DNA from 2 places in the Cobetia sp. genome. Region 1 is predicted to be linked to the other one. Evidence: predicted binding sites of a transcription regulator. Region 1 holds the regulator's gene; the other holds the start of a gene.
The links. Region 1 encodes PhoB, which activates phosphate uptake and scavenging genes when phosphate is short. Its sites were predicted from a motif close to TGTCATANNNNTGTCANA; they were not measured.
Positions count from the first base shown of each region.

Region 1 (14,898 bases):
GTACTGGGACAGCACCTCGCCCAGATAGCGACCGCTGGTCTTGAGGCTGACGCCGGCCTGACGATAGAGCTTGCGGCCCTGCCAGTCCGGCAGGATCAACACCACCGAAAGCCCGGCCAGCAGGCCACCGACCAGCGTATCGAACAGGCGCGGCCAGATGAGATCGAAGCCATCGCCGACCTGGTTGAAGCACGCCAGCACCATCAGCGTGATGGCGGCGGTGGCCAGGGTATAGCGCGAGCCACGGGTGGCGAAGAACAGCACCCCCGCGACCACGGCGATCCCGGCCTGGATCGTGGGCGCCGGGAACAGACTGATCAGCGCCCAGCCGGCGACCAGACCGATCAACGTGCCCAGAATCCGCTGCGCCAGCGTGCGGCGCGTATCGCCGTAGCTGGGACGACACACGAACAGCCCGGTCAGCAGAATCCAGTAGCCCTGGGTCGGGTGCACCGCCAGCAGCACGCCATAGCCGGCCACCAGCGTCGCGGTCAGGCGCAGCGCATGGCGGAAGATCGGCGAGCGCGGCGTCAGGTGGCTGCGGATACGCTCGAACATGTCGCGCGTGCCGTGGGGCGAGCGGTCCAGCAGGCTGTTGTCGTTTTCATTGCTGACGGCTTCGAGATCATTCAGGCGCGCGATCTGGCCTTCGATCAGGCGCAGGTTACTGGCGAGGGCTTCCAGCGCCTGCATCAGATGGTGCCACTCGGGCCGCTGCTGTTGCTTGAGATAGACGAGCGAGGCATTGAGGTCTTCCAGCGCCTGCTGGCTGTCACTGGCATCGAAGGGCTGGCGCATCAACAGCGCCTTGCCGAGCCCGCGACAGGCGCGCCCCTGCTGCTCCAGCAGGCGCTGACAGCGGAACAGGATGTCGTGATGGAAGAAGGCGTCGGTGAGCTGCCCGTAAGGATAATGGCTGGAGCTGGCGCGCTCGTGGAGGTCCTGGGCGATGAAGTAGAGGCGCAGGTAGCGGTCGAGCTTGGTGGTATCGCGCCGCCCGGCGAGGCGCCGGAAGACCATCTCCTTGGTCTGGTTGAGCGCCACCACCACGCGACCGTTCTGCTCGGCCAGCGCCAGACGCCGGGCGGACTGGTCGACATTGCGCAGCGGTTCGAACAGCTGCGCCTTGAGAATCAGGTAGCGCCCCAGCTCACGGTAGAGCGTCGCCATGCTGTGCTTGAGCGGCTGGCGCGAGAACAGCGCACACCACACGACCGAGAGCAGGCCATACCAGGACGCCCCCACCACCAGCAGCAACGGCTGAACCAGATTGATGCCCAGCCCCGGCTCCCGCAGCCACTCGGGCAGGCTGCGCTCCAGCACCGCGATCTGACCATCTCCATGCTGCTGCTCGAGGCTGATCATGGTGTAGACGGCCAGAATCAACGAGGCGCGCGCGATGGCGCCGTAGCGGGCATCGATGGCGCCCAGCATCGGCATCGCGAAGGTGGCCAGCGCCAGCCCGATCACGAAGGGCAGCGGCATGCCGAACAACAGCTCCACCGAGACGGCGGCGATGCTGAAGCAGGCCAGCGTCATGCCCAGCGCGCGCAGTCGGCCGCGCCAGTGATCATCGGTTTCCGCCAGCCCCGAGGCGATCACGCCCAGAAACAGCGGAATCACCACCGCCATCTCGTCGAGCCAGAACCCCACCGCCATCACGCCACCCAGCGCGATCAACATGCGTAGCGAATAGCTGAAGGCATCCAGCGTCCACAGACGACGCAGGGAGTGCATGAGGGAGTCCAGGAGAGAGCGTGTCATGAAGTGTTCCGTGACCAGGGCGCCGGGCAGCGCATTAGACTTTAGATTTATATCGCTAGCATAACACCCCGTTCTGCCGTGTCCGAGAGCCATGGCGCATGCAAGCGTTGGCGGGCGCGTCGAATGTCGAATCGCCGCGACGTGCCACTCTGAAGACTCCTGACCTCATTGGCTTTCATGGAGAATACCGATGCATCCTCTTATCGAACGCGTCACTGGCTCCCTCGGGCTGTCACCGGAAATCGCCGAGCAGGCGGTCGGCATGGTTCTCAAGTTCGTGCGTGAGCAGGGGCCGGATGGCCCGGCCGCCTCACTGCTGGGCGCCATTCCGGGAGCGGAAGGCCTGATCGGCAGCGCAGGCGAGGAAGCCGCCGAGTCCGGTGGCGGTGGCCTCATGGGCGGCCTGATGGGCGCCGTCAGCGCCTTCACCGGCGGTGGCGGTGGCGGTGCGCTGGAACTGGGCCAGAAGCTGATGGGGCTGGACCTGAACATGGACCAGGCGCGCGGCGTAGCCGATGAGACGCTGAGCTATGCGCGGGAAGAAGCCGGCGATGGCGTGGTCGATCAGGTGCTCGAAGGCATTCCGGGCCTCAAGCAGTTGCTGTGACGCCTCGAGGGCGTTGAGAGGGTCTTCTCGAACAGCCCCTCGCAAGTAAAGGCTCGCGACAACTGCTCATGACAAAAACAACGCCCCGCTGATTCTCTCAGCGGGGCGTCTTTCGTTCATGCAGGCACGGCACAGGGCCATTCAGCGAATGCGCTTGAGCAATGACTGCAAGCGGTTGAGCTGGGCCGAATCGCCGACCAGCCGCACGCGCTGGTCCATCAGGCCTTGCAGGAAGGCACGCGGCGAGGGCTTGAGCAGAAAGGCCACCGCACTGTCGCTATCGGCGAAGCGCAGCTCAAGCTCGGTATCCACCGGCAGGCCACTGCCCGTGGTGACGCCCGCGTGGGACATGCGGTAGTGACGCGCGATGCTCATGTCTTCGGTCGCGACGCCCCAGTCCAGCGGACGCTTTTCCAGCTCGGCACGAAATTCGGGGTCACGCTTGAAGGCCCGCTTGAGCAGCAGACCCAGCACCCACAGCAATATCTTGAGCTTCATGGTGTCATTCCTTGAATCGCGAAGCGTCGGTCACGCAGGCCATATGAAAATGCCACCGGCCCCGCAGGGCGGAACCGGTGGCATCAGCATGACAGCCGACAGGGCTTTTGATGACGACGATTGAAAGCCATGGCGACAGCCACCCCGGGTCTGCGCTGAAGCACGAGCCGAGGTTACTTGGTCACTGCATCCTTCAACGACTTGCCGGGTTTGAAGGCAACGGTCTTGCTGGCCGGGATGGTCAGCGGCTTGCCTGTCTGAGGGTTCTTGCCGGTACGCGCCGCACGCTGGCGCACGGTGAATGACCCGAAACCGATCAGTGAGACGTCATTGCCTTTGGCCACGGTATGAGTGATCTCGTCGAGAATCACGTTCAGTACCTGACTGGCCTTGTCCTTGGATAGATCCGCACGCTCGGCGATGGCCGCAGCGAGTTCTGGCTTGCGCATGAAAAGCCCTCCTGGTTTGGCATTCTGCACGGGCGGCCAAGCCGCCGTTTCCATTGTTGTTCTTGCACTTGCTAGCGGTGGCGTATGGCGGCGACGCAATCCGCTCCCGGCAAGCTTTGCCGTATCAAACCTGTCGATGGCAGCATTCTGTCAGACGACGCCCGCTGAGCAGCATGTCTGACGGAGCATTCACTATCGTGCCTGACCGCGCTGGCAGCAAGGGATTTACGACCATCGATCATGGCATCGCCTAGCCTAGCAACGGCGGCGCCTGCCGCGCTAGCTCGACTTTCCTGCGAACGGCGGCGCCTGTCAACGCATATCCAATCAAGCGTTCGTTCATATCCAGTGCACGCGCTTCGAGGTCATCGCCTTCACCGTTGATTTCCCAGCGCGCCACGGCCGAACGCGGCGGATAGGCCACCACCGGCAAGGCCGGTGTCTTGACCAGCACCGGCCACGCCTTCCAGTCGAGCACGCTTGGCTCACCACACAGGTTGGCTGCCAGGGTGCGCGCGGCCATCTGCAGCGGCTGGACATACATGGCATTGACGCCCTCGACGCTGGCGCAATCGCCCAGCGCCCAGATATGCGGCTGTGAGGTGGCCAGGTGGCGGTCGACACGGATGCCGTCGCCGCCGGCGCTCAGGCCTGCGGCCTGCGCCAGACGAATGCGCGGCGCCAACCCGGTGGCCAGCAGAACCACGGAGCCCGTCAGGCGACGACCGCTCTGCAGGCGCACCTCGACCGGCGCGGCCTGACGTTCGGCCTCCTCGCCTGAGCTGGCGGCGATGGTCTCGACCATCTCGCCCTGGCGACGCGTCACACCGAGCCCATCCAGCGCCGCGCCCAGACGCTGCCCCAGTGCTTGCGGCAACAATCCATCCAACGGAGTTTCCTCCGGCGCGACCAGGGTGACGCGGTGGCCGGCGGCCGTCAGATCATTGGCGTATTCACAGCCGACCAGTCCGGCACCGACAATCACCACGTGCCCGTCTTCCCCACGCTCGCGGGCCTTCGCCAGCGTCGCGCAGAAGGCCGCATAGTCGTCGAGGTCATTGATGCTCTGCACGCGTGAGGCCACTTCCGCGGCGACGGGGAAGGGACGACGCGGCGCGGCACCGAGTGCCAGCACCAGCTCGTCATAGGCCAGACACTCCTCGCCCAGCCATAGCTGGCGGGCATCACCGTCGATGGCAGTGACGCGTTGATGGGTACGCAGCTCGGCATTCAGCTCGTCCACCAGCGCCACCGGCGCCTGACGCGACAGGTCGGTGGCCGACATCTTCTTGGCGAAGGCGGTGGACAGCATCGGCTTGGCGTAATCGTGGCCGCTGTCCTGGCTGATGAGGATCAGCCGGCTGTCCTTGTCACGCGCACGCAGCGCGCGCGCCAGACCAATGCCCGCCATGCCGGTACCAATGATGACAAGGGTGCGTGGGTCGCGCATGGCACCATCTCCTGAGATCGATCCGAGGGAAGCGCTGATGAAAGAGCGCCAACAGCGTCCGTCATGAACGCCGATGAATGCGCCCAGCATACCAGCCCGCCAGCAGTGCAGGCATGCCTGAGCGGGAGGCCTTGCCGCCCGGCCATGCTAGACTCGCCATTTCGTCATCCTGACAGGGAATTCACCGTGGTCCGATGCCCAGCAGGCGAGCCTCATCGCGCAGCGCTCACGCCACAGACCTCCACCTGTGAGGCGCCTCATTCGTCAGCCGAGTCCCTGTGCCAGCCTGCGCCTCGCTGGCCTTCGCCCACGCGCGCCGCACCCGCTGCTTCGGCGGCGGTGCGCCGTCATTGGCAGCCGGCTGCCGCGCTGCAGGGTGTCATGCCGGCCGGCTGGTGGGCGTGGCTCTCCTCGACGGACTCGCTGACCCAGCGTCTTGCCAGCGCCATGCAACAGCAGGATGAACGCGATGGCCAGCCAATCCAGGGCCTGCGCGTGCGCCTGCTGCTGCAGGACACCGGCCCCGCGCGGCTGGATGAGGCACGCCTGCTGGGCATCGGCCCGCGCCGGCATGTCTGGCGGCGCGAAGTGGCACTCTGTCATGGCGATACGCCATGGGTGATCGCACGCTCGCTGGCGGCGCTGGACCTGGCCCACGGTCATCGCCTCTCGACGCTGGGTGAGCGCTCGCTGGGCCATTGGCTGTTTCGCCAGCCCGACCTGACCCGCAGTGCCATCGATGTCAGCCGCGCCCCGCTGGTGCTTTCGAGCCCCAGGCCGCTGGCCCGCACCACCAGTCGGTGGATGCGCCGCTCGATGTTCTCGCATGGTCGCTTCAAGGTGCTGGTGCAGGAGGGCTTCACACCGGCCTTCCAGCACGCGCTGCAACTGGCCTGAGCCTTGCGCCCGACTGGCCTCGTTTCCCTCTCTTCCCTTGCCCACTACCACCCGCCCAGGAGCCCCGATGACCGCGTCATCCACTTCCGCCGCTTCGCGTCCTTCCAGACTGGCCGACTACCTCGCCCTGACACGGCTGGACCGCCCCATCGGCACCTGGCTGCTGATGTGGCCGACCCTGTGGGCACTGTGGCTGGCGGCAGATGGCATTCCCGAGCGCACGACCCTGCTGATCTTCATCGCCGGGGTCTATCTGATGCGCGCCGCCGGCTGCGTGATCAACGACTACGCCGACCGCCACTGGGACAAGCATGTCGAGCGCACGCGTGACCGGCCGCTGACCTCGGGTCGCATTTCGGAGCGCGAGGCGCTGACACTGTTCGGGGGGCTGGTCGCGGCCGCCTTCGTGCTGGTGTGCTTCACCAACCTGACCACGGTGCTGCTGTCGATCGTCGCCGTACTGCTGGCGGCCAGCTATCCGTTCATGAAGCGCTTCCATCATCTGCCCCAGGTAGTACTGGGCGCCGCCTTCGGCTGGGCGATTCCGATGGCCTTCGCCGCGACGCTGGAGGAGGTGCCGACCTACGGCTGGTGGCTGTTCGCGGCCAACCTGATGTGGACGGTGGCCTACGACACCGCCTACGCGATGGTCGATCGCAACGACGACCTCAAGGTGGGCATCAAGTCCACCGCCGTGCTGTTCGGGCGTGCCGACAAGCTGATGATCGGCCTGTTGCAGCTGGGCATGCTGGCGGTGTTGATCGGCATCGGCCTGCAGCTGGCGCTGGGCATCTTCTACTGGCTGGGACTGGCTGCCGCCGCCGTCACCTTCGTCTGGCAGCAACGTCTGATCCGTGAGCGTGAGCGTGCGCCCTGCTTCCAGGCCTTCCTCAACAATCATTGGACGGGTCTGCTGATCTTCGCCGGTATCGCCCTGGCGACCTGGCCGATGAGCTGACTCCTGCATAAACATTAGTTTTATTTGATTTAAAGCGACCCCTGCCCTCTGTTGCTCCCCAGCCCACGGTTCATGCCTGCCTGCCGCGCCTCCAAGGCGGCTGGCAGGCTTGCGTGCAAGCTGCCATGCTGGCAGTTGTCATCTCGTTGTCATATAAGCGGGTTGTAATCGTCATCGACTTGTCATTCTGGCGCGTGCGCCGACTGCTGCATGGGATCTAGCGATGAGCTCCAAGACCGTACTGATTGTCGACGATGAATCCTCGATTCGCGAGATGATCGCCGTTGCCCTCGAAATGGCGGATTACCGCGTGCTGGAGGCAGACAATGCCCAGGACGCCCACGCCATCGTCGTCGATGAAAAGCCCGATCTGCTGTTGCTGGACTGGATGATGCCGGGCACCAGTGGCCTGGAGCTCGCGCGGCGTCTCAAGCGTGACGAGACCACCTCGGAGCTGCCGATCATCCTGCTGACCGCCAAGGGCGAGGAAGACAACAAGATTCAAGGCCTGGAAGCCGGTGCCGACGACTACATCACCAAGCCCTTCTCGCCGCGCGAGCTGGTCGCCCGCCTCAAGGCCGTGCTGCGTCGCACCACTCCCAAGGGGGTCGAGGAGGCGGTGGAAGTCGAAGGCCTGATGCTCGACCCGGCCAGCCACCGCGTCACCGCCCACGGCAACTCGCTGGATGTCGGCCCGACCGAATATCGCCTGCTGCAGTTCTTCATGACGCATCAGGAGCGTGCCTACACGCGCAGTCAGCTGCTCGATCAGGTATGGGGCGGCAACGTCTATGTCGAGGAGCGCACCGTGGACGTGCACATCCGTCGCCTGCGCAAGGCGCTGGGCACAGGCCATCAGCATCTGATCCAGACCGTCCGCGGCACCGGTTACCGCTTCAGCGCTCAGGCCTGAGGGATTCATGCGCTATTGGACCAACGAGCTATGGCGCCTCGGCTACCTTGCCGGTGGCTTCGGCCTGATCGGTGGCCTGCTGGGCCATCTAGGCTGGGGCCTGGCGCTGGGTCTTTCGCTGTATCTGTTCGTCCATCTCAAGCACTTGAAGAGCCTCTACACCTGGCTGATCACCAATCCCCATGAAGAGCCGCCGCCCGGCGATGGCGTCTGGGGAGACCTGCTCGATCGTCTCTACCGCTACCAGAAGGGCCAGCGTCAGGCTCAGGAGCGACTGCGCAGCATCCTCAACCGTATCCAGGAATCCTCGGAGGCCATGCGCGACGGCCTGGTGATGCTGGACAACCACGGTGACATGGAATGGTGGAACAGCGCTGCCGAGCAGCTGGTCGGTCTCAAGGCCAGCCACGACCGCGGTCAGCACATCACCAACTATCTGCGTGACCCCGTCTTCATCGACTACTTCAATCGGCTGGCCTACCGCGAGCCGCTGACGCTCCAGTCGCCGCTGTCTGACAACCTGACGCTGCAGATCTCCATCACCCTGTTCGGTGACAACGAGCGTCTGGTCATGCTGCGTGACGTCACCCGCCTCTATCGTCTTGAAGAGATGCGCCGCGACTTCGTGGCCAATGTCTCCCATGAGCTGCGCACGCCGCTGACGGTGCTGGCCGGCTATCTCGAGACCTACTCCGATTACGCCGATGACCTGCCACCGCGCTGGCAGCGTGGACTGGGCCAGATGCAGAGCCAGACCGACCGCATGCAGCACCTGGTCGAGGACCTGCTGACCCTGTCACGCCTGGAAACCGACGAGCTGTCCGACAACGGTCGCTGCATCGACATGAGCGCCCTGCTCGGCCATATCCGCGACGACGCCGAAGGCCTGTCCCAGGGGCGCCACACCTTCTCCATCGAGGCCGATGCCAGCGTGTCTCTGCGCGGTGAGGAGCAGGAGCTGCGCAGCGCGATCTCGAATCTGGTATTCAATGCGGTGCGCTACACCCCCGAAGACTGCCATATCACCCTGCGCTGGAAGGCGGATGACCAGGGCCTGCTGGTCGAGGTGGAAGATGACGGGGACGGCATCGACCCGGTCCACCTGCCGCGCCTGACCGAGCGCTTCTACCGCATCGACAAGGGCCGCAGCACCGCCACGGGAGGCACCGGCCTCGGGCTTGCCATCGTCAAGCATGTGCTGATTCGTCATCAGGGCCATCTGGAGATCGACAGCCACCCCGGCGAGGGTGCGCGCTTCCGCTGTCGCTTCCCCGACGAGCGCGCCTGCCAGGCGAGCGCTCCCCAGGCCAGCAGTGCGCTAGCCCAGTGATGGGCTGATTCAGTGATGATCTGACCCGGACGCCAGCCCAACGCAGAACGCCCCGCAGCCACCTCGAAAGGAGGCGACTGCGGGGCGTTTCGTTTGGTCAATCAGACGACGCTGCGGCTATTTCAGCGACGTGCCAACTTAGCGACGAGTCAGTTCAGCGACAAGCCAGCTCTGCGACAGGCTGTCTCAACGACGCGGCGCCGGCAACTGACGGTAGTGGCTCTGCCACATCAGTACCGCCCCGGCGACGGCGCCCGGGATGAACAGCAGATTGGCCAGCGGCACCAGCGTCATGACGAACACCGCGGCGCCGAAGGTCAGTGAGGGCCACCAGCGCGCCTTGAGGCGCTGCTTCATGTCACCGAAGCTGACCTGATGGTTGTCCATCGGGTAGTCGAGGTACTGGATCGACATGCTCCAGGCCGAGAACAGTCCCCACAACAGCGGCGAGAGCAGGTTCAGGCCCGGGATGAAGCCGATGATGAACAGCGCGATCATGCGCGGGATGAAGTAGCCCAGCTTGGCCATTTCACGCCCCAGCGAGTCGACGCCGATCTTCATCAGGCCGCGATCATCATCGATCAGGGTGCCATCCAGACGATGCTCGACCTTCTCGGCCAGAATGCCGTAAAAGGGCGCGGCGATCAGGTTGGTCACCAGGCTGAAGGTGAAGAACACCACCAGCAACAGACTCACCACCAGCACCGGCCAGATCAACCAGCTGAGCCAGTCCAGCCACGCCGGTACCTTGAGCATCCAGTAATCGATCCAGCCACCGAACTGGTTGAACAACACCCACAGCGTGATGCTGTAGAGCACCAGGTTGATCGCCAGCGGTACGAATACGAAGCGGCGCAGCCCGGGGGTATAGACCATGCGGGTCCCGCGGACCAGCGCCGATACGGCATCAATCATGCGACGTCCTCGTCATCTCAAAAGAACCGGCCAGCCAGCGGGCTGACCGGAGCCACACCCTAGCACTCCCGCCTGCGCGGCGCAGCTGTCGGCCGCCTGACACCGCTCGCGCTCCCACGACGCAATCGCCCCGCGGCCTGCCGGTGGGCAGGTGCGGGGCGAAAGAGGCGACACAGGGGCAGGGAAGCGCGTCAGCTCACTTCTTGTCCAGGTCCTGCGGCTTCAGGTCATGGGTATCGGTGTGACGCACGTCCACGCCCTTGACCAGGAAGATGACGTACTCGGCCAGGTTGTCGGCGTGGTCACCGATGCGCTCCAGCGCACGCAGAATCCACATCACATTGAGCACCGGCGTGATCTGGCGCGCGTCTTCCATCATGAAGGTCATCAGCGAGCGCATCGCGCTCTGATATTCCAGATCCACCGAGGCGTCTTCACGCAGTACCTTGAGGGCAAGGTCGGTATCGAAGCGCGCGAAGGCCGTCAGGGAGTCACGCACCATGCTGCGCACGTGCTGACTGAGGTGACGCACCTCGACCATGCCGCGCGGGCTCTGGCCATTCTCGACCAGCGAGATGGCATTGCGTGCGATCTTGCTCGATTCATCACCGATACGTTCGAGATCGGAGGTGGCGCGGATGACGGCCAGCACCAGGCGCAGGTCGGAGGCCGCCGGCTGACGGCGGGCCAGCACCCGGGTGCACTCGTCATCGATCTTGAGCTGCATGTCGTTGACAGCCTTGTCGTTGTCGCGCACCCGCGTGGCGGTTTCACTGTCGCCTTCCAGCAATGCCGTGACGGCATCCTGCAGCTGCTTCTCTACCAGTCCGCCCATGGCCAGCAGGTGTGTCTTCAGTGCATCCAGCTCGTGATTGAACTGCTCTGAGATATGCTTGCCGTGCGAATCGCTGGTGATATCCATTTCCCTCTCCCGGAAAGTCGCCCACCGAGTCAGGGGGCGTGACATGAATGACGTGACAAGTATGGCCCACTACTGACTGACACAGCGGGCTCCCCCTCAGCATGCCGACACTTGATTGCAGTTATGTTTCACCCATGGCGCAAAGGCGCTATCTGGCCGCCATCGTCAGCAATATCAGGACGAAAGGGCTACCTGGCTGCACGTTCGCGCATGAGCGCGCTAACCGAAACGCCCCGTGATGTAGTCTTCCGTCTGGCGGCGCCGCGGGTTGGTGAACAGCTGATCGGTCGGGGCGAATTCCACCAGGCGGCCCTCATGCAGGAAGGCGGTATCGTCTGACACCCGCGCGGCCTGCTGCATGTTGTGCGTGACGATGATCAGTGTCAGGCGCGAGCGCAGCGAACGGATCAGCTCCTCGATCTTGAGCGTCGAGATGGGGTCCAGCGCCGAGGCCGGTTCATCCAGCAGCAGCACCTCCGGCTCGACCGCCAGCGTCCGCGCGATCACCAGCCGCTGTTGCTGGCCACCCGAGAGCCCCAGCGCGCTGTCGTGCAGGCGGTCCTTCACCTCTTCCCAGAGCGCCGCGGAGCGCAGACAGGATTCGACCTTGTCATCGAGGTGGCGCTTGTCATTCTCGCCGACCAGCCGCAGTCCGAAGGCCACGTTCTCGTAGACCGACATCGGAAAGGGGTTGGGCGTCTGGAAGACCATGCCGATCCGGCGGCGCAGCATCGGCACGTCCACGCCGCGCGCATGAATGTCCTCGCCCTCGAGCAGTACCTTGCCGGAAAGACGTGACTGTTCGTCGAGATCGGTCATGCGATTGAAGGTACGCAACAGACTCGACTTGCCGCAGCCGGAAGGGCCGATGAAGGCCGTCACGCGCTTGCGTGCGATCTGCAGGCTGACATCCTCCAGTGCGCGGCGCGTCTGGTTCTCCTTGCCGACACGTGCCTGATAATCGAGGCTCAGGTGACGGGTTTCCAGGCAGATGTCCTCAGCCGGCCGCGCAGGCGTCTCCTGAAGAAACAACTGGGGCTTGGGCTGTTCAGAGTCACGCCTCATTCGGTGGCTCCCTTGTAACGTTGTGCCAGCATGTGACGCAGGCGAATGGCACTCAGATTGAGGCATAGAATCACGACCACCAGCACCAGCGCGGTCGCGTAGACCAGCGGCCGACTGCTGAAGGCGTCGCTGCTCTGGAAGGCCAGATCATAGACCTGATGCCCCAGATGCATGAATTTTCGGTCCAGATGCAGCCACGGGAAGCTGTCATCCAGCGGCAGGTCCGGGGCCAGCTTGACCACCCCGACCAGCATCAGCGGCGCGACTTCGCCCGCCGCACGCGCCACGGCCAGAATCAGCCCCGTCATCAGCGCCGGCGAGGCAGCCGGAATCACCACGCGCTTGAGCGTTTCCAGGCGTGTCGCCCCCAGCGCCAGCGCACCTTCGCGCAGACGACGCGGCACGCGCGCCAGCCCCTCTTCCGTGGCGACGATCACCACCGGCAAGGTCAGCAGGGCCAGCGTCAGCGAGGCCCACAGAATGCCGCCGGTCCCGAAGGTCGGCGTCGGCAGCCGCTCGGAATAGAACAGCTCATCGATTCCGGCGCCCAGTCCATAGACGAAGAAACCGAGACCGAACACGCCGTAGACAATGGAGGGCACCCCGGCCAGGTTGCGCAGCGCGATGCGCGTCAGGCGCGTCAGGCGTCCCTGATGGGCCACCTCGTGCAGATAGAGCGCCGCCATCACGCCGAAGGGCATCACCATGATCGACATCAGTACCACCATCAGCACGGTGCCGAAGATGGCGGGCCAGACGCCACCGAAGCCCTCGGTAGGCGCGCCGGCCACGAAGTCACGGAAACGCTTGAACGTCATCATCAGCCGGCCGCTGAAGCCCATCGCATTGGGCCGCCAGGCATTGCGGATATCATCGAGCGCGATGCGGCCTTCGTAGCCGCCATTGCCGCCCAGCAGCAACTGACCGCCCGCCAGCGCATCCCGCAGGGCACTCAGCTGACCTTCACGCTCGATGAAGGCGCTGCGCACCTCTTCCAACTCCTCCTGCATCTGCTGCTCGAGCTCAGCGTCCTCTTGAGTCCGCGCCGGGTCACCGTCAGCAGTGGCGCTGCGCCGGGATTCGAGCGACTGCTGCAGCGCCTGATAGCGACTGCTCAAGGCTTCACTGTCCAGGCGCAGTGCCTGCAACTGGCGGCGCTCGCTCTCGATCATCTTCAGGCGGGCAAACAGCGGCTCGGCGTCCTCGGACAAGGGCCGGACAGGTCCGTCGCCGACATCGGGCGTGTGGTCCATCTCCCCTGTCATCGGGTCACTCAGCGCCCGTGGCATGCCGTAGAGAGTGCGGCCGTCGCGCATTTCCAGCATCAGCGCCTGGCTGGGGAAGGTCATCCTGTCGAGCAGCGTCTCCGGCAGCCACTGCCAGCTGGCCGCGGCCCCGTCACGTGAGGATGTCTGCAGCAGCCACCATTGCTGGCGAGCGTCATCCCCCTCGCCCGAGGTAACACGGCGCATCTCCTCGTGCATCAGCTCGCCGAGCAGATGGCGATTGTCGGCCGCTGGCTCACCGCGCGTGGTGGTCAGCGCCGTGGGACTCTGGCCCGGCTGCGCCGTCAGCTCCACCTCGACCAGCCGTGAGGGCCAGAAGTGACTGAAGGAGCCCACCACCAGCAGGCTGAGCAGGCCCAGCACCAGCACCAGCGAGACACTGACCGCCATGGCATTCAGCCAGCCCCACGGGCCGCCGTCGCGCCAGTAGCGCTGCAGGCGCCCGACCAGCGGCTCGCGCGGGCGCAGCAGTGAGGAGCTGGCGCGATTGGTGTCAGGGTGACTCATCCCCAGCTCCCCTGATTGGGCGGCGTGAAGCGCTGTCGCAGCACTTCCGCCAGCGTATTGACCACGAAGGTGAAGACGAACAATGCCAGGGCAGCGAGGAACAGCAAGCGGTAGTGGCTGCTGCCGACCTCGGCCTCCGGCAGCTCGATGGCCAGGGTCGCGGCCAGTGAACGCAGGCCCTCGAACAGACTGGCATCCACCAGCGGCGTATTGCCGGCCACCATCAGCACGATCATCGTCTCACCGACGGCACGCCCCATGCCGATCATCATCGCCGAGAACAGCCCGACCGCAGCGGCAGGCAGGATGACGCGGCGCAGACTCTGCCATGGCGTCGCGCCAAGCGCCGCGGAGCCTGCGGCCAGACCGCGCGGCACCGACGAGAGGGCATCCTCGCTGAGCGTGAACAGGGTCGGCATCACCGCCAGCCCCAGCGCCATGCCGGTCACCAGGGTGTTGCGCTGGGCGTAATCGATGCCGTAGTGGCTGAACAGCCACTGACGTAGGTCGCCGTCGAACCACCACTGCTCGACCTGGCCGGCGATGGTCACATCCAGCCACAGCAGCACGAACAGCAGCGGCAACAGCCCGAAGGCCGCCATGTTTTCCGGCAGCAGATTACGCCATACGCGCGGCGACAGGGTCCACAGGAAGCCGGCCACCATGGTGCCCAGCGGAATCAGGACCAGCCCCAGCAACACCGCCATCAGCTCACGCTCGACGAAGGGCGCGACCACCAGCGCGGCGATGAAGCCGATCACCACGGTCGGCAGCGCCTCCATCATCTCCAGCAGCGGCTTGATGCGGGAACGCTGGCGCGGCGCCATGAAGCAGGCGACATGGATGGCACAGCCGAGCCCCAACGGCACGGCAAACAGCAGCCCGACCAGCGCCGCCTTGAGCGTGCCCCACATGATGGGCACCAGCGACAGACGGGGTTCGTGGGTACCGGTGCTCTCCAGCTGCCAGATCCACTCCGGCGCTGCGCGTCCCTCATACCAGACCTTGCCGAAGATGGCGTCGAGCCCGACGGCCTGATGCGGGTCGTGTATCGCAAGCCCCGCATAGGCCTTGCCGAGCGCCCCCAGCGACGCTTCCTGAGCGGGCAGCCTTGCCTCCCGGGTCGCCGATGCCAGCAAGCGGCGGTCATCATTGTCAAATTCCAGCGTCACGCCAGCCGCGACCCGGGCGGCGTCCAGCCAGTCCAGCACCTGACGGCGACGCTCGCTGGTGGCCAGATAGAGGCCAAGGCGGCCGTTGGCGTCCAGCGCGGCAAAGCCGAGGCTGTGATGGGCGGCAGCCATCGTCACCACCGGCGCCGACAGGTCACTGTCAAA
Region 1 is NZ_CFDJES010000002.1:48,152-63,049, reverse strand. Features, by position in the region: gene yccS (YccS family putative transporter) at 1-1,764, opposite strand, end outside; gene AC4FAH_RS00640 (hypothetical protein) at 1,955-2,371, shown strand; gene AC4FAH_RS00635 (hypothetical protein) at 2,513-2,869, opposite strand; gene AC4FAH_RS00630 (HU family DNA-binding protein) at 3,043-3,318, opposite strand; gene AC4FAH_RS00625 (NAD(P)/FAD-dependent oxidoreductase) at 3,569-4,768, opposite strand; gene AC4FAH_RS00620 (chorismate--pyruvate lyase family protein) at 5,108-5,665, shown strand; gene ubiA (4-hydroxybenzoate octaprenyltransferase) at 5,733-6,623, shown strand; gene phoB (phosphate regulon transcriptional regulator PhoB) at 6,847-7,536, shown strand; gene phoR (phosphate regulon sensor histidine kinase PhoR) at 7,544-8,866, shown strand; gene cysZ (sulfate transporter CysZ) at 9,053-9,781, opposite strand; gene phoU (phosphate signaling complex protein PhoU) at 9,978-10,703, opposite strand; gene pstB (phosphate ABC transporter ATP-binding protein PstB) at 10,923-11,768, opposite strand; gene pstA (phosphate ABC transporter permease PstA) at 11,765-13,561, opposite strand; gene AC4FAH_RS00580 (ABC transporter permease subunit) at 13,558-14,898, opposite strand, start outside.

Region 2 (14,898 bases), on a different contig from region 1:
GTTGATGACCTCCAGCGCGCCGGGAATCAGTGCGGAGTGCGCCCCGATCTTGTCGATCTGCAGCGGCATGAAGCGCTCATAAAGCGCCGTGACATCGGCATCACTGGGGGCGTGGCCACAGGCTGCCTCGAAACGGGCCGCGATCGCTGGGTCATCACACAGGGTGCGGATGTGTTCCCATTTGCCCATGCCCATCGGGCCGCGCGCCTCTTCCAGACTGATGGCCACGCCGATTTCCGCGAAGGCCTCGACGAAGATCTGGGTCGGCGCGAAGGAGCCGAAATCCACCAGGGTGCCGGCCCAATCGAAGATGGCAGCCTGCAGACGATCCGGGGTGTGATATTGCATGACAGTTCTCCAGTCAGTTGAGTGCGACAGCGTCAGCGCACGGGTGGGCATCGTCGACACCCAGGGTGGCCAGCGCGTCATCCACGGCGGCCAGAAGTTGATCCATCACGCGGACATCCAGCTGTCCGATGCTGCCGATGCGAAAGCTCTCCACCTCGGTGAGCTTGCCCGGGTAGATGATGAAGCCACGTGCCTTGAGCTCGGCGTAGAAACGTGAAAAGTCGAAGTCGGAGTGTGCCGGGCTCAGGAAGGTGGTGATGATCGGCGACAGCCAGGCATCGTCGAGCAGGGTCGTGAAGCCGCGCTGACGCATGCCTGCCACCAGTCGCTGCATGTTGGCGCGATACCGGGCGTGGCGGCCCGCGATGCCGCCCTCCTCGGCGTGTTCCTTAAGCGCCTGGTGGAACGCCGCCACTACGTGAGTCGGCGGGGTATAACGCCATTGCCCGGTGCGCTTGAGGTACTGCCATTGATCGTGCAGGTCCAGCGACAGCGAGTGACTACGTCCCTGTGCCGCCTGCAGCGCATCACGCCGAGCGATCACGAAGCCGAACCCCGGCACCCCTTCGAAGCATTTGTTGGCCGAGGAGATCAGCGCCAGAAACGGGGTACGTTGCGCATCGATCTCCAGCGCCCCGAAGCCACTCATCGAATCGAGGATCAGCTCACGACCATGTGCTGCCACCACCTCGGCGATGGCCGCCACCGGATTGAGCATCCCGGAGCTTGTCTCGCAGTGAATCATGGCGACATGACCGATCTCGGGACTTGCCGCGAGTCTGTCGGCCACGGCCCTGGCACACGGCGCCTCGGCATCGCCCCACGCCAGTACGTCGCAGTCGCGCCCCATGCGGGTCAGTAGACTGACCAGCCGCTTGCCATAGGCGCCATTGACCAGCACCAGCGTCGTACTCGTCGGCTCGATCAGACTGCCCAGCGCCGCCTCGACCGCGAAGGTACCGCTGCCCTGCATCGGCACGCACTCATGGTGCTCACTGGCATTGGCACAGCGGAGCAACTGCTGGCAGATCTCGGCGGTCTTGGTGTTGAAGTCCTGATCCCATGAGCCCCAGTCCTTCATCATGGCGGCCTTGACGCTCGCACTGGTGGTCAAGGGCCCGGGAGTCAGCAGGTACGGTTGTTGAATACTCATTGGTATATACCAGTTAATTTGCACAAAAAAAAGACGACCAACGGCGTATCAGGTCGCCTGTCGCCAGCGTTGGGCACGGGTCAACAGCAGATGACTGACCACCGCATGCAGCAGCTTGACGCCCAGACAGGTGAAAAAGATCAGCACTGCCATGGCGGCCGCGCTGGCGAAGTGCCCGGCTTCGTCGAGATGCATCACCGCGATGGAGGCCAGTCGGGTATCGCTGTTGTAGAGAAATACCACCGCCGAGACGGTCGTCATCGCGTTCATGAACAGATAGGCCGAGATATCCAGCACTGACGGCAGGGACACCGGCAAGGTGATGCGGCAGAGGGTCTTCCAGAACGGTACCTTGAGTGAGGCACCGACCGCCTCGAATTCCGGATCAAGCTGCTTGAGCGCAGTCACCGAGGTCAGGTGGCAGACGGTATAGAAATGCACCAGGGTGTTGAGCACCAGAATCGCGAAGGTGCCGTAGATCCAGTTCAGCGGGTTGTCGGCCTTGTTGAAGTAGAAGATGTAGGACAGACCCAACACCATGCCCGGCACGGCCATCGGCATCATCGCCATGAAGTGCAGCCCCTGGCGCAGCGGACGATAACCCTGACTCTTCTCGGTCAGCCAGGCATTGAAGAAGATGACCAGCGTGCCGATCAAGGTGACCCAGAAGGCCAGCGTCAGCGAGTTGAGCCACGCGTCCCAGCCACCGCCCGCCAGCGCCTTGAAGGCGTAGTGATCCAGGGTCAGGCTCAGGTTGTAGGGCCAGAACTGCACGAGCGAGGCATAGATGGCGGTGGCGATCACGGCCAGAATCGCGGCGGCCACGCCGTAGCAGAGCAGCGCGAAGACCCAGTCACGCAGCGGGCTTGGCGTCGGCTGCCAGGGAACGGCGCGCGCCGAGAGCTGCGCGACCTGACGGCGCTGGATCCAGCGGTCCACCGCGAAGGACAGCAAGGCCGGCAACAGCAGGATGACGCTGACCACCGCGCCCATCTGGAAGTTCTGCTGCCCCACCACCTGACGATAGACATCGGTGGCCAGCACACTGAACTGCCCGCCGATGATCTTCGGCACGCCGAAATCGGTGATCGCCAGTGTGAAGGCCACGAAGGCACAGGAGATGATGCCGTAGCGCGCCCCCGGCAAGGTGATGGTCAGAAAGCTGCGCCATTTGGGCGTTCCCAGCGCATCCGCGGCTTCATAGAGACGGGCATCGCTGTTACTGAGCGCCGTCATCATGATCATCAGCGCATGCGGGAAGATCCAGAAGGTCATGCCCATCACGATGCCGATGGGGCCGTAGATGCTCCCCCCCAGCAACGCTTCCTTGAACCAGCCCTGATTGCCGAACAGATACACCAGACTGATGGCTGGCAGCAGTGACGGTGCCAGTAGCGGCAGGATGGACAGCATGCGGAAGACGCGCTTGCTCGGCATGCAGGTGCGGGTGATGCCGTACGCGCACAGGAACGCCAGACTCACCACCGTCAGGGTACTGATCAGCGCGATGCTGACGGAATTGATGATCGAGCCGACCAGCGCCGGCGTCTGCACATAGCGCGCGAAGTTGGCCAGGCCGACGAAGTCGCCGCTGCGGTCCTGCACGCTCTTGATCAGCATGGTGGCCAGCGGCAACAGCAGCCCGATGACCAGCAGCGCCAGGGCCAGCAGCAACATCAACAGACGCAAGCCGGACTCGCCTGACAGCCTTCCCGACAAGGGCAATGCACGCGCCATCATGCCTGCGCCTCCACCAGCGGGTACAGGCGGATCGCCTCGGACGGCAGACGCACACCCACCCGGGCACCGACCCGCACGCCCAGTGACTCACTGTCCTTGAGCGCCACATCCGCCGACAGTGTCTGCCCACAGCCCTCAAGCGTCAGAGTGATACGCAGGAAGGCGCCGAGAAACTCGACGTGCTCCACCTGCGCCGGCAGCCCCTCACCCACTGCGCACAGCGAGACGGCTTCCGGGCGAATGGCCAGACGCGCCTGATCCAGCCCCTCAAGATCATGCGCCGCGCATTCCAGACGCTGCTGACCCAGACGCAGAGTACTGGCGTTCTCGGGACAGCATTGCAGGAAGTTCATGCTGCCGATGAATTCGGCCACGAAGGCGCTCGCCGGCTGACGATAGATCTCGGCGGGGGTGCCGATCTGCTCGATCACACCATGGTTCATCACCACGATGCGGTCCGCCATGGCCAGGGCCTCTTCCTGGTCGTGGGTCACCATGATGGTGGTGACGCCCAGCCGAGCCTGCAGCGCCTTGATCTGACTGCGCAGATGCAGGCGTACGCGCGCATCCAGTGCTGAAAGCGGCTCATCGAGCAACAGCAGCCCCGGCTCGGTCGCCAGTGCCCGCGCCAGTGCCACGCGTTGCTGCTGGCCCCCGGACAGGGCCGCCGGATACTTGCCTTCACTGCCGGCCAGGTCCACTAGGGTGAGCAGCTCCGTCACGCGCCGGCGCATCGCGTCACGCGCATCGCGCCGATTGCGTAGCCCATAGGCCACGTTGTCGAACACCGTGAGATTGGGGAACAGCGCATAGGACTGGAAGACGATGCCGAAGTCGCGCGCCTGCGGCGGCAGCCGCGAGATGTCCTGGCCGCGCTGGTGGATGGTGCCTTCGCTCTGCGGCGCAAGCCCGGCGATGGCGCGCAGCAAGGTGGTCTTGCCACAGCCGGAGGGGCCGAGGAAGCACACGAATTCGCCTTCGCGGATCGCGAGGTCGATCTCGCTCAGGGCCGTGAACTGGCCATAGCGCTTGGTGAGACCACTGATCTTGAGGTGGATGCTGTCTGACGACGCAGAACGCGTGGTGAGTGCCTGAGGCGATGCGTTACGCGCAGGCGCCCGGGCTGCAGGGGCGGATACCGCGCGAGGCGAGGCGCCGGTAGTCGCTGGCGGCGCTTGACGCGAGGCGTGATGACGCGGGGGTGCGGTCACAAGAGACATGCGAGAAACTCCCGACCCCGGCGCAAGGCGCCGGGGCAATGACGAAGGTGGCTGGGCGTGACTTACTGACTGTCGGACTTGCCGTCGTAACGGCGCTGCCATTCGGCGAGCACTGCATCCCGCTGGTTGGCCGCCTTGGCAAAGTCAGCCTCGATCATCATCTCGGTGATATTGGCCGGATAATGCTCGATCGGCTTGGCCACCCCCGGATAGGCCACGACCGCATAGCCTTCGTTGTAGAGTTCATTGGCCGGCTTGGACACGGCCCAATCCATCAGTGTCTGCGCCGCCTCACGCTTGTCGGTGCCCTTCATGATCGCCGCGGCTTCCATGTCCCAGCCCAGCCCTTCCTCGGGGAAGACTAGGTCCACCGGTGCGCCCTGTGCCTTGAGGCGCGCGCCTCGGAAGGCGAAGGACACACCGACCACGGCCTCGCCGGAACCGGCCAGGTTGCAGGGCGCGGAGCCTGAGTGGGTGTAGCGGGCGATATTGTCGTGCAAGCGGTCCATGTAATCCCAGCCGCCCTCGTCACCCCACAGCTGCAACCAGCTGGCGACATCCAGATAGCCGGTACCGGAAGAACTCGGGTTGGGCATGATCACGTGGCCCTTGAACTCGGGACGCGTGAGGTCTTCCCAAGACGTCGGCTTGGGCACTCCCAGTCGCTCACCTTCGACGGTGTTGTAGCAGAGCGAGGCGACCCAGGCGTCCATCCCGACCCAGGACGGGTCCTTACCATCCCGGTAGGCAGGGTCGACGAACTTGGTATCCAGCGCCTCGACTCCCTTGGGGGCATAGCGTGCCAGCATGCCTTCCTTCTCGAGCACCAGCAGGCTGGTCGCGGCCAGGCCCCACACCACATCCGCCTGCGGGTTGTCCTTCTCGGCAAGCAATCGTGCGGTGATCACGCCCGTGGAGTCGCGTACCCATTTGATGTCGATATCCGGATGCGCCTGCTGGAAGCGCTCGGCATATTTCTGCAGATCATCGGACTCCACCGCGGTATAGACGGTGAGCTCGGTGGCCGCCTGGGCATTGAGGGAAACGACCAGACCAACGGCACTGGCCAGCAAGGAACGGGTGAGGAAGGAACGGGTCAAGAAGGACATCGGGACTCTCCAACGCTTGGAATGAATGGCTCTCGCCATCTGGTATATACCAAGAGTATGAGCGTGCCGAATGACACCCCCGTGACAGTCAGTTGAAGGCCCAGTGAAACAGTGTTACCTCATATAGTGTCCTGCAGCGCGGGTTCAGGGCTTGTTCTTGAGCGTGACGGTGATGCACAGCGCATTGTGCAGCCAGCGCTCTTCGTCATAGCCGATGGGACGATGCTGCTCATCGAAGGTAGCGCGACGCACGGTCAGACCGGGGCTGCCCATGGCGACCCCCAGCTCCCGGGCGGCCTGCTCCCCCAGCGACTCGGAGTAGAAGCGCAGCTCACGATGGGCCAGCGTCAGGCCGTAGCGCCCACGCAGCTCCGCCCACAGTGACACCCCGAACTGGCCCTCCTCGAGCAGTCCCGGGGCGCGCTCCGGCACCACCCACATCGACTCGCTGAGCACAGCGCGCTCATCCACGAAACGCCGGCGGCGAATATGATAGAGCGGTGCCTGGGCCGCCAGTCCCAGCGCTTGCGCAGCCGGTGGGTAGGCCTGAACATCGGTCAGCAGCACTTCCGTCCGTGGCCGCCGCCCCTGCGCCGTCACATAGTCATTGAAACCGGAGTCACGCGTGGGGTCGTAATCCAGCCGCGGCGGCGACACGAACCACCCACGCCGATTGCTGCGATGAATGCGCCCTTCTCCCTCCAGCTGCCCCAACGCCTGACGCAACGTCACGCGCGTGGTATCGAAGCGCTCGGCCAGCACGCGTTCCGAGGGCAATCGCCCATCTTCAAAGGCATCAGGGTCCTTCAGCTGTTCGCGCAGGCGATCGGTAAGGTGGAGGTAATACGCATCACTCATGACGAGGGGTCCTGACCAAAGATGAAGGGGTTGCCACTACCGGGTAATAACACGGCGCCGCTTGCCCCGCCGGCGAAGAAAATGCCCGGGACTCTGCGCCGCCAAACGGCTGGACGCTCCAGAAACTATCACATTCGCGTGACTCGCACTGGCCTGCCAGCTTACGTGCCGCTGGCGCTGCAGGGTTTCATGACAGCCGCCTGGTTGAGCTCACAGGCGTGGATGGCGGTGGGATGACACGCTGATGTTCAAGGAGGGGGTGAACGGACAATGCGCAGCCTCTAAAGACTGCGCATCGCATGGGTAAACAGGAAACGAATGACCGGCGGGAGAACTCAGAACTCGCTGACGATATTCAGGTACTGCTGCATGTCCCCGACCATGGCCTGCTCCAAGAGCTTGCCTGTCTCGATGGCATAGGGCTGCTGGAAGTGAATGTCCCACAGGTCTGACTCCGTGCGCCAATGCTCGTATATCACCAGCGTGTCGTCCTGCCCGTCGATGGTATACAGATCAAACACGAGATTGCCCGGCTCCTCACTGCGCGTCTTCGCCACATGCGTGGTGAATTGCTGCAGCAATCGAGCGCGATATTCTTCCTTGATCTTGAAGATGAAGAAGATACTGAATACCTCATCTTCCGGCTGCACGTGCCTGGGGTTCGCCTCATGCAATGGCGCCGGGTCAGTATCGTTCAAGGGCATCACCTCGAATGGCGATGCCAACGCCGTGTCAGCCAGTTTCAGCAGGGCTTGCGCGTATGGCTGATTCACATGTGCCTGATGAGCTTCGGCGCTTGCCCAGCGCTCGTAGGCGAAGATGGTGGTGGGAGAATCCTTGGCCGCGAAGAAACGCATTTCCAGCATCTCCGGTTCAGCCGCTGAGCCCAGCTTGTTGTCAGCCAAGGCCTGCTTGAAGGTAGCGAGTTGTTCGGGCTCGACGTCAAATTTCACGATCAAGGTGAGCATGGAGATGCCCCTTATAGTCAGTGGTTGTCATAGGCCCAACGGCAAGAGCTGTTACGTCACGTGGCAGCAGGTCTGTCTCGGGAAGTGACTGACACTATCTCTCGCTGCCTGGCTGAAAAACCCGCGGCGCAGAGAAAGACTTTCAATGAAACCTTGAACGTGAATACAGCCCCTTCCTCTGCAATGCGCCGCTTGAAACAAGAGACTGCGGCCTCACGCAGATTCAGAACGAAAGATCCCGCAGGCAGGGCTACAGGATCAACGAATACAGACAACTCATCGACCAGCTCACGTCCTCATCCCAGGCCCTGCTTGCCACTCGCGGCAGAGATCAGCGCCGCCCCACATGACGTGTGACAGCCGTGAAACGCTACCGGCTTGCCATTCAAGCTGATGGTGGGATGCCCCTAGATGATGCTGCAGATGCTGTGGCCATCCTTGGGACACCTTACCATGACCCCCACCACTGCCACCGGCTTGCCCTCCAACAGATAGTTGGACTGGGCATACACCACCTTGCCGCCATGTGTGGTGCTATCACCTGGCACTATAACGCCATCGCCGGAACTGAGCATCCGAGACCCTACAGCTGGGCCGCTTTGAAGACTCGCTCTCCCATGTGTCAACGTCCTCTTCCACGCCGAGTCAGCCGTTGCTTGGGCCATTGAGGGAGTCTTTTCCTCAAGCATTGGACAAGAAATACGCATGACGTAATGACAACGATTTATTTCACTTTCTGGCACCATTCAGAACACTCAGCAAATAAACACAACTCATGCCGAGTAATATTATTTATATAATACGTCATGTCTTTCATGCTGCTCTGGCACGTGTCACGCAACTGAACATCGTCGCACCCGCTCGTCCAATCATCGTTGAGGTGAATGAGAGGCAAGCTTTCCCCGCCAGGGTGTGGACATTGACATGCGCATAATTTATCGTTGCCAACGAATTTGATAACGAGAAAAAATAAAAACACCGTTTTGCCAAGCTTGGGGCTGACCAACAACTCGCATCAGCGCCCTTGCAAGGCTTGACCGATAACAAGGACGCGTATGCGATATCATTATTCCGATGAAGGCAGATGCATGCCACGCCGCCCTCCCCCAAGTTCCCGCCTGACCGGGAAGTGCCACCAACTCCGTCTTCATTGACCGAGATTGCCGATTATTGATGACGCGGCCCACGTGCTGCGCTGGATGCCATTTGCTTGAGCAAATGACGCAGAACTACGTCCACGGCTAAGAACCTTCCCCTCCTTACTCGTCGCTATCGACAACCGTTTGCCCTTAGGCGACTGCGTTGCGTAGCGCCCTGTTTCCCTACCGAGGGCCAGTTCTTGAATAACGAATCGCTATATCAATTCTCTACCCTGACTGTCGTACTGCTGCTGCTTGCCTTCTATGGCGGCACCTACCTGATGACGCTGGGGATCCGCAAGAAAAATGAAGATGCCGATGCCTTCATGGTCTCCAACCATCGCGTTGGCTTCGGCATGGGCGCGGCAAGCATGACGGCTACCTGGATCTGGGCGGCCTCCTTCTATGCCGCCGCCACCTCCGGCTATACCTATGGTGTCTCAGGGCCGATCCACTATGGCCTGTGGGGTGCACTGATGATTCTGTTCATCTACCCCTTCGGTCGCCGCTTCCGCAAGCTGGCGCCCAATGCGCATACACTGGGCGAGCTGATCCATGCGCGCCACGGCTCCTCCAGTCAGCTGATTCTGGCGCTCTCCAACCTGCTGGGTAGCGTGATCAGCCTGATGGTCAACTTCACCGCCGCCGGGGCGCTCGTCTCCGTGCTCTCACCGCTGTCCTTCCAGGCAGGCGTGATCATGGCGGGTGTGGGGGTGCTGTTCTACACCCTGTGGTCCGGCTTCCGCGCCTCGGTACTGACCGACTTCGCGCAACTGGTTGCCCTGATGGCGATCGCCATCGTGATCATTCCAGCGGTGTTCTTCGCCATGGGCGGCCCGACGGAGCTGGTCGCTGGCCTAGATAATCTGACGCCTGAGCAGGCCAACTTCTTCTCGACGGATGCCATCCTGAACCAGGGGGCGCCCTTCTTCGTCGCTGTACTGGCCTATGCGATCGGTAACCAGACCATTTCCCAGCGCCTGTTCGCCGTCAACGAAGACCACATCAAGCCGACCTTCCTCACCGCGACGCTGGGCTATGGCGCCATCGTCATCGGCCTGGGCATGATTGGCCTGATGGCACTGACACTCGGGGTGGAGCCGCTCAACGGCGACATGAACAACCTCATCCCGCAGATGGTGTCCGAGTATCTGCCGCCGTTCTTCATCGCGCTGTTCTTCATTCTGGTGATCGGCTCGCTGTCCTCTACCGCGGATTCCGACCTTTCCGCGCTATCCGCCATCATCATGGCTGATGTCTATGGCAAGAATATCGCCCGCGGCAAGCCAGACCCGAAGCGCATGCTCTTCATCGGCCGCTTGACCATGATCATCGCCACAGTGCTGGGCATCGTCTTCGCCAGCTTCTCACTGGATATCCTGGTGATGCTGGTCTTCGTCGGGGCTCTGTGGGGCGCGATCGTTTTCCCGGTCATCGCCAGCTGCTTCTGGAATCGCGTGACCAACACCGCCTTCACCACGTCGGTCATCGTCGCGATGGTGATGTTCTGCCTGGCACGCTTTGAACTGGTGCCGCTGACGGGCATGAGCGGCCTGTTCTTCGAGCTGCTCGCCAGCATCGGCGGCGGCGTGATCATCGGTCTGATGGTATTCGGCTTCCTGGGGCGCATTCTCGGCATCATCGCTGCTGTCGCCGCCATGATCGCCATGCTGATCTTCGCGACCGACTTCCTGCGTGACTACACCGTTCTGCTCGCCTCACTGACCGCTTACGGCACCAGCACTCTGGTGTGTGTGGTCATGAGCCTCGCCAGCCGCCAGGAGCGCTTCGACTTCGACACCATCACCGCACGTGTCGGCAACTATGACGAAGCACTCGACGCAGACGACCACAAGACTTCAGCGCCCAACCAGCCACAGCCGGCGGCCTGAGCCTCGCATGAAGCTGGATAACGTCTGAAGACGGACAACAGGAGACATGCCCCATGACATTGCTTTTCGCTACCTATGTACTGATATGGCCAGCACTCACCCTGGCGGTATTGACCGTCATCTGTCGCGCGGTCGCACGTGATCGTCGCATCGCACGTGAAGAAAAGCGCGAGCTGGTATGAAGCTCTTGGCGTAATGTGACGCCATGAACGCAAAAGCCCGCCTCTGGAATGTACAGAGGCGGGCTTTTTTACAGCTTACCGAAGAATAGCCTATCTATCACACCTGCTCGACGATCCACTCATGCGCGGGGTCATTCTTGAACTTCCAGACCCGCTTGGGGCCGGCACTGTCGTTGAGACCACGCTGGCCATCAGAAAATCGAGCACATTTCCACGGGCAAGATCGAAACACTGGCAGGCGATGACGGTCTTAGCACCCTGCTCCTAGAACCATACCTCGCTCTGGACACCGAAGGCCCATTCGCCTCCCGTAAAGCCTGCACTCCCGAGGGCATCGTCTTCGGAGTAATCATTGAGCTCTTCATCCCAGTCACTCCAGGACGCGAACAAGCGAATTTCCGGACGCTTCCAGAAGCCACCGACTTCAGGCTTGAAGGTCGGTGCAATGGTGAACTTGCGATACCCGCCTTCCACGGCATTGCCTGTCGAGCCGGGGTCCAGGTCCATCCATTGATAGCTCAGCTCGTACTGCATCTCGAAATTCGTCGTCAGCTCATTGGCCAGACGCGCATTGAAGGTCGCCCAGGAATACTCATCTCCGTCGTCGTAGCGATCTTTGCTCACCTCTGCCAGAACGGCTGGTGCGAAGCGCCACTTGGGTGCGAGATAGGTCGTGCCGTAAAGCCCCAGACGAGTAGAAGTGGCGTCATCCGTCAGGTTCCCGTCAGCCCCGATGACCTTGGTCTCCGCGCCGAGCCCGCGACCATGCAGCACGGCGGCCTTGAAGCTGCCATCGGCGAGGCCAAAGAAGCTGTCGCCATGGTAGGCCAGCATGGTGTGGAAGCCGGAATCGGCCGCTTCGACCCCCGTGTCCATGGCGCGCTCTTCATTGTCTGCCGCCGACAGGGCACTGACCATCCACTGCCAGTGGCCGACATAGTTGTTCATGGTGAACGTCAGGTTGTCGGTATTGCCGCCAGTATCGGAGTCCTCTGTCGGGTATTCACTGTAACTGCGCCCGTAGACCGAGAAGTTGGCTTTCCAGTCATCGGCAAGCTGAACGTCGTAGATACCTGCGCCGGTCCCGGCGAGGAAGATGAAATCGCTGTCTAGCCAGTGGATATCGAAGTTGTCCCGATCGAAGCGCTTGCCCGCCCAGATGGAGGAGTTCTCGAAGGCGCCGGTAAAGCTCGGCAGATCGCTCAACTCCACGAAGACCTGTCGTACGTTCAGACTGGACTCGTCCGAGGTCCAGTCGTTACTGGTCTCTACTCCGTCGGCAATCATGGTGCGGTAAAGCGCCTTCGTCCCGTTGTCGTAGCGGGTCTTGTAGTTGAATACCGACTCGACGTAGGTGTCGGGCTCGTTCCCCAGCCGCCCGACCGCCCCGCCCACCGAGCCCGCCGGCGTGAGATAGGGGCCGCCTTCGATGCTCTTGCCTCCTTCGCCGATCAATAGCCCAGAGCGAGCATAGGCATTGAAGGAGAAACCTTCTTCGCCACTGGCCTGGCGCTCGACGGCCGCCAGACGCTCTTCGAGGTCCTCGGTCTGCGCGGTCACGCGCGCGGGTTGATCAGCCTCATTCGACTGGCGCTGAACGGCCATCGCGCGCTCTGCCTCGGCGGCGCGACGCTCAGCCGCTCTGGCCCGTTGTTCGGCGTCATCGATACGCTGTTCCAGCTCTGCGAGCCGCGCCTCGATATCGCCTGTCCCGTCGGCATTGGCGAGTCCACTGGTGCTCATGACCGCTATGGCAACGGCCATGACAAGTGGGGTCTTGAGCGGGTGCTGAGGGGGAGTTGTCATGTTGAAGAGAGCCTTGTTGTTGTTGACGAATCACTCGCTTGGCGATGATCAGCGAAGTGGCGCCTTCGTCATTGGCGTTGTCGTAGGCGCCATATTCACTTAATCGTTTAAGACCCTAGTGGCAATCTGGCCTCTCAGACACACGACTTATGTCGAAATTCGACCAAAGGGGAGCGATCACCGCGTAAAACTCCCATTTTTGGCGACATATCGGTGACAGTAAGACCAAAGTTCAGGTTGCGGATATCGACGCCAATCGTTTGACTGTGACTACGCCTTAATCGATTAAGAAGCCACCATCGGACGACGTTGTGACTCTCCCCCACCCAGTCGTCCGATGCGGGTCAAACAACAACAAGTGACGAGGATCCACCATGCAACGCAAGACGCTAATCGCCTCAAGCTTCGCCCTGCTGGGAGCGGCCACCACCGCCCCTGCGATGGGCGCGGACCTGACCATCTCCTGCGGTGCGGTCGGGGCCGAACTGGAATTCTGTGAACAGGGCGTCGCTGCCTGGGAAGACAAGACCGGCCATGAGGTCGATATCGTCTCCACGCCCAATTCCTCGACGGAACGCCTCTCGCTCTACCAGCAGATTCTGTCAGCGCAGTCCGGTGACATCGACGTCTTGCAGATCGATGTGGTCTGGCCGGGCCTGCTCGGCAATCACCTGCTTGATCTGCACCAGACGCTCGGCGAAAAGGCATCGCAGGGCCACTTCAAGACCATCATCGACAACAACACGGTCGATGGCCGCCTGGTGGCCATGCCCTGGTTCACGGATGCCGGGGTGCTCTACTACCGCAAGGACCTGCTGGAGAAATACGGGTTCGCACCTCCCGAGACATGGCAGGAGCTGACAGAGACTGCCACGCAGATCCAGGCAAAGGAACGCGAGGCCGGCAGCGAGAAGATGTGGGGTTACGTCTTCCAGGGGCGTGCCTATGAGGGCCTGACCTGCAATGCGCTGGAATGGGTCGCCAGCAACGACGGTGGCGCCATTGTCGATGCCGATGGCGAGATCACCGTCGACAACCCCAATACGGCCTCCGCTCTCGACCTGGCCGCCAGCTGGATCGGCGAGATCACCCCGCAGGGGGCGCTCAATTATTCCGAGGAAGAAGCCCGCGGCATCTTCCAGTCCGGCAACGCCGTCTTCATGCGCAACTGGCCCTACGCCTGGTCGCTGACCCAGAGCGATGACAGCAAGGTGGCTGGCAAGGTCGGAGTGGTCAAGCTGCCCCACGGCGCCGAGGGAGAAAGCGCGGCGGCGCTGGGCGGCTGGAACCTGGCGGTCTCGAAGTACAGCGAGAACCCCGAGCTCGCCTCGCAGCTGGTGGCCTTCCTCACCGGTGAGTCCGAGCAGAAACGCCGGGCCATCCAGGCCGCCTACAACCCGACCCTCACGGCGCTGTATCAGGACGAAGAGGTGCTCACCGCCGTGCCCTTCTTCGGCACGCTCTACGACACCTTCACCAATGCCGTGGCACGTCCGTCTGCCGTCACCGGTGACAACTACGGCCAGGTCAGTAACGCCTTCTTCAATGCGACCCACAGTGTGCTGAGCGGCGAGCAGAGCGGCGCCCAGGCCGTGGCTCAGCTGAAGGGCGAGCTGGCTCGCATCAAACGTCGTCGCTGGTAACCCGGGAGGTTTCGCATGACAACCACGCTCAATGAGTCAGTGCCGACGGACACGCCCTCGGCCCGGACCCGCAAACGCGGCACCAAGGTCAGACGCCAGCGGGTACGTGCGGCCTGGACCTATCTCGCGCCGATGCTGGTCGCGCTGGCCCTGGTGGCCGGCTGGCCACTGCTGAGAACCTTCTACCTCAGCCTGACCGATGCCTCGCTCTCGGACACGACCGGCGCCGCCTTCATCGGCTTTGAAAACTATCTCGTGAAGGACGACGGCGTCTGGTACGGCCTGCTGGCTGACCCGGTGTGGTGGAATTCCGTCTGGAACACCGTCTATTTCAGCGTCATCTCGGTGTCGTTGGAAGTCGTCTTCGGCATCATCGTGGCCCTGCTGCTCAACGCCGAATTCAAGGGGCGCATGCTGGTCCGCGCCGCGGTGCTCATCCCCTGGGCCATCCCGACCATCGTCTCCGCCAAGATGTGGGCCTGGATGCTCAATGACCAGTTCGGGATCATCAACCACCTGCTGATGGGGCTGGGGCTGATTGATGCGCCCCTGGCCTGGACGGCGGATGCCGATCTGTCGATGTGGGCCGTGATCATGGTCGATGTCTGGAAGACCATCCCCTTCGTGGCACTACTGGTACTCGCCGCGCTGCAGATGCTGCCCAAGGACTGCTATGAGGCCGCCGAGGTCGATGGCATCCACCCGGTGAAGGTGTTCTTCCGTGTCACCCTGCCATTGATCACCCCGGCCCTGCTGGTCGCTGTGATCTTCCGCCTTCTCGATGCACTGCGCGTCTTCGATGTCATCTATGTGCTGACCTCCAACTCGTCGAGCACCATG
Region 2 is NZ_CFDJES010000040.1:297-15,194, forward strand. Features, by position in the region: partial or broken gene phnX (phosphonoacetaldehyde hydrolase) at 1-348, opposite strand, end outside; gene AC4FAH_RS06035 (2-aminoethylphosphonate--pyruvate transaminase) at 362-1,501, opposite strand; gene AC4FAH_RS06040 (putative 2-aminoethylphosphonate ABC transporter permease subunit) at 1,550-3,238, opposite strand; gene AC4FAH_RS06045 (putative 2-aminoethylphosphonate ABC transporter ATP-binding protein) at 3,238-4,461, opposite strand; gene AC4FAH_RS06050 (putative 2-aminoethylphosphonate ABC transporter substrate-binding protein) at 4,524-5,570, opposite strand; gene AC4FAH_RS06055 (UTRA domain-containing protein) at 5,715-6,428, opposite strand; gene AC4FAH_RS06060 (putative quinol monooxygenase) at 6,764-7,396, opposite strand; partial or broken gene AC4FAH_RS06065 (PAAR domain-containing protein) at 7,693-8,142, opposite strand; gene AC4FAH_RS06070 (sodium:solute symporter family protein) at 8,736-10,427, shown strand; gene AC4FAH_RS06075 (putative transporter small subunit) at 10,481-10,609, shown strand; gene AC4FAH_RS06080 (carbohydrate porin) at 10,874-12,373, opposite strand; gene AC4FAH_RS06085 (ABC transporter substrate-binding protein) at 12,790-14,058, shown strand; gene AC4FAH_RS06090 (carbohydrate ABC transporter permease) at 14,074-14,898, shown strand, end outside.
Region 2: AC4FAH_RS06050 (putative 2-aminoethylphosphonate ABC transporter substrate-binding protein) is a predicted target of PhoB. The motif match lies at 5,640-5,657, and genes of this name have one in related genera.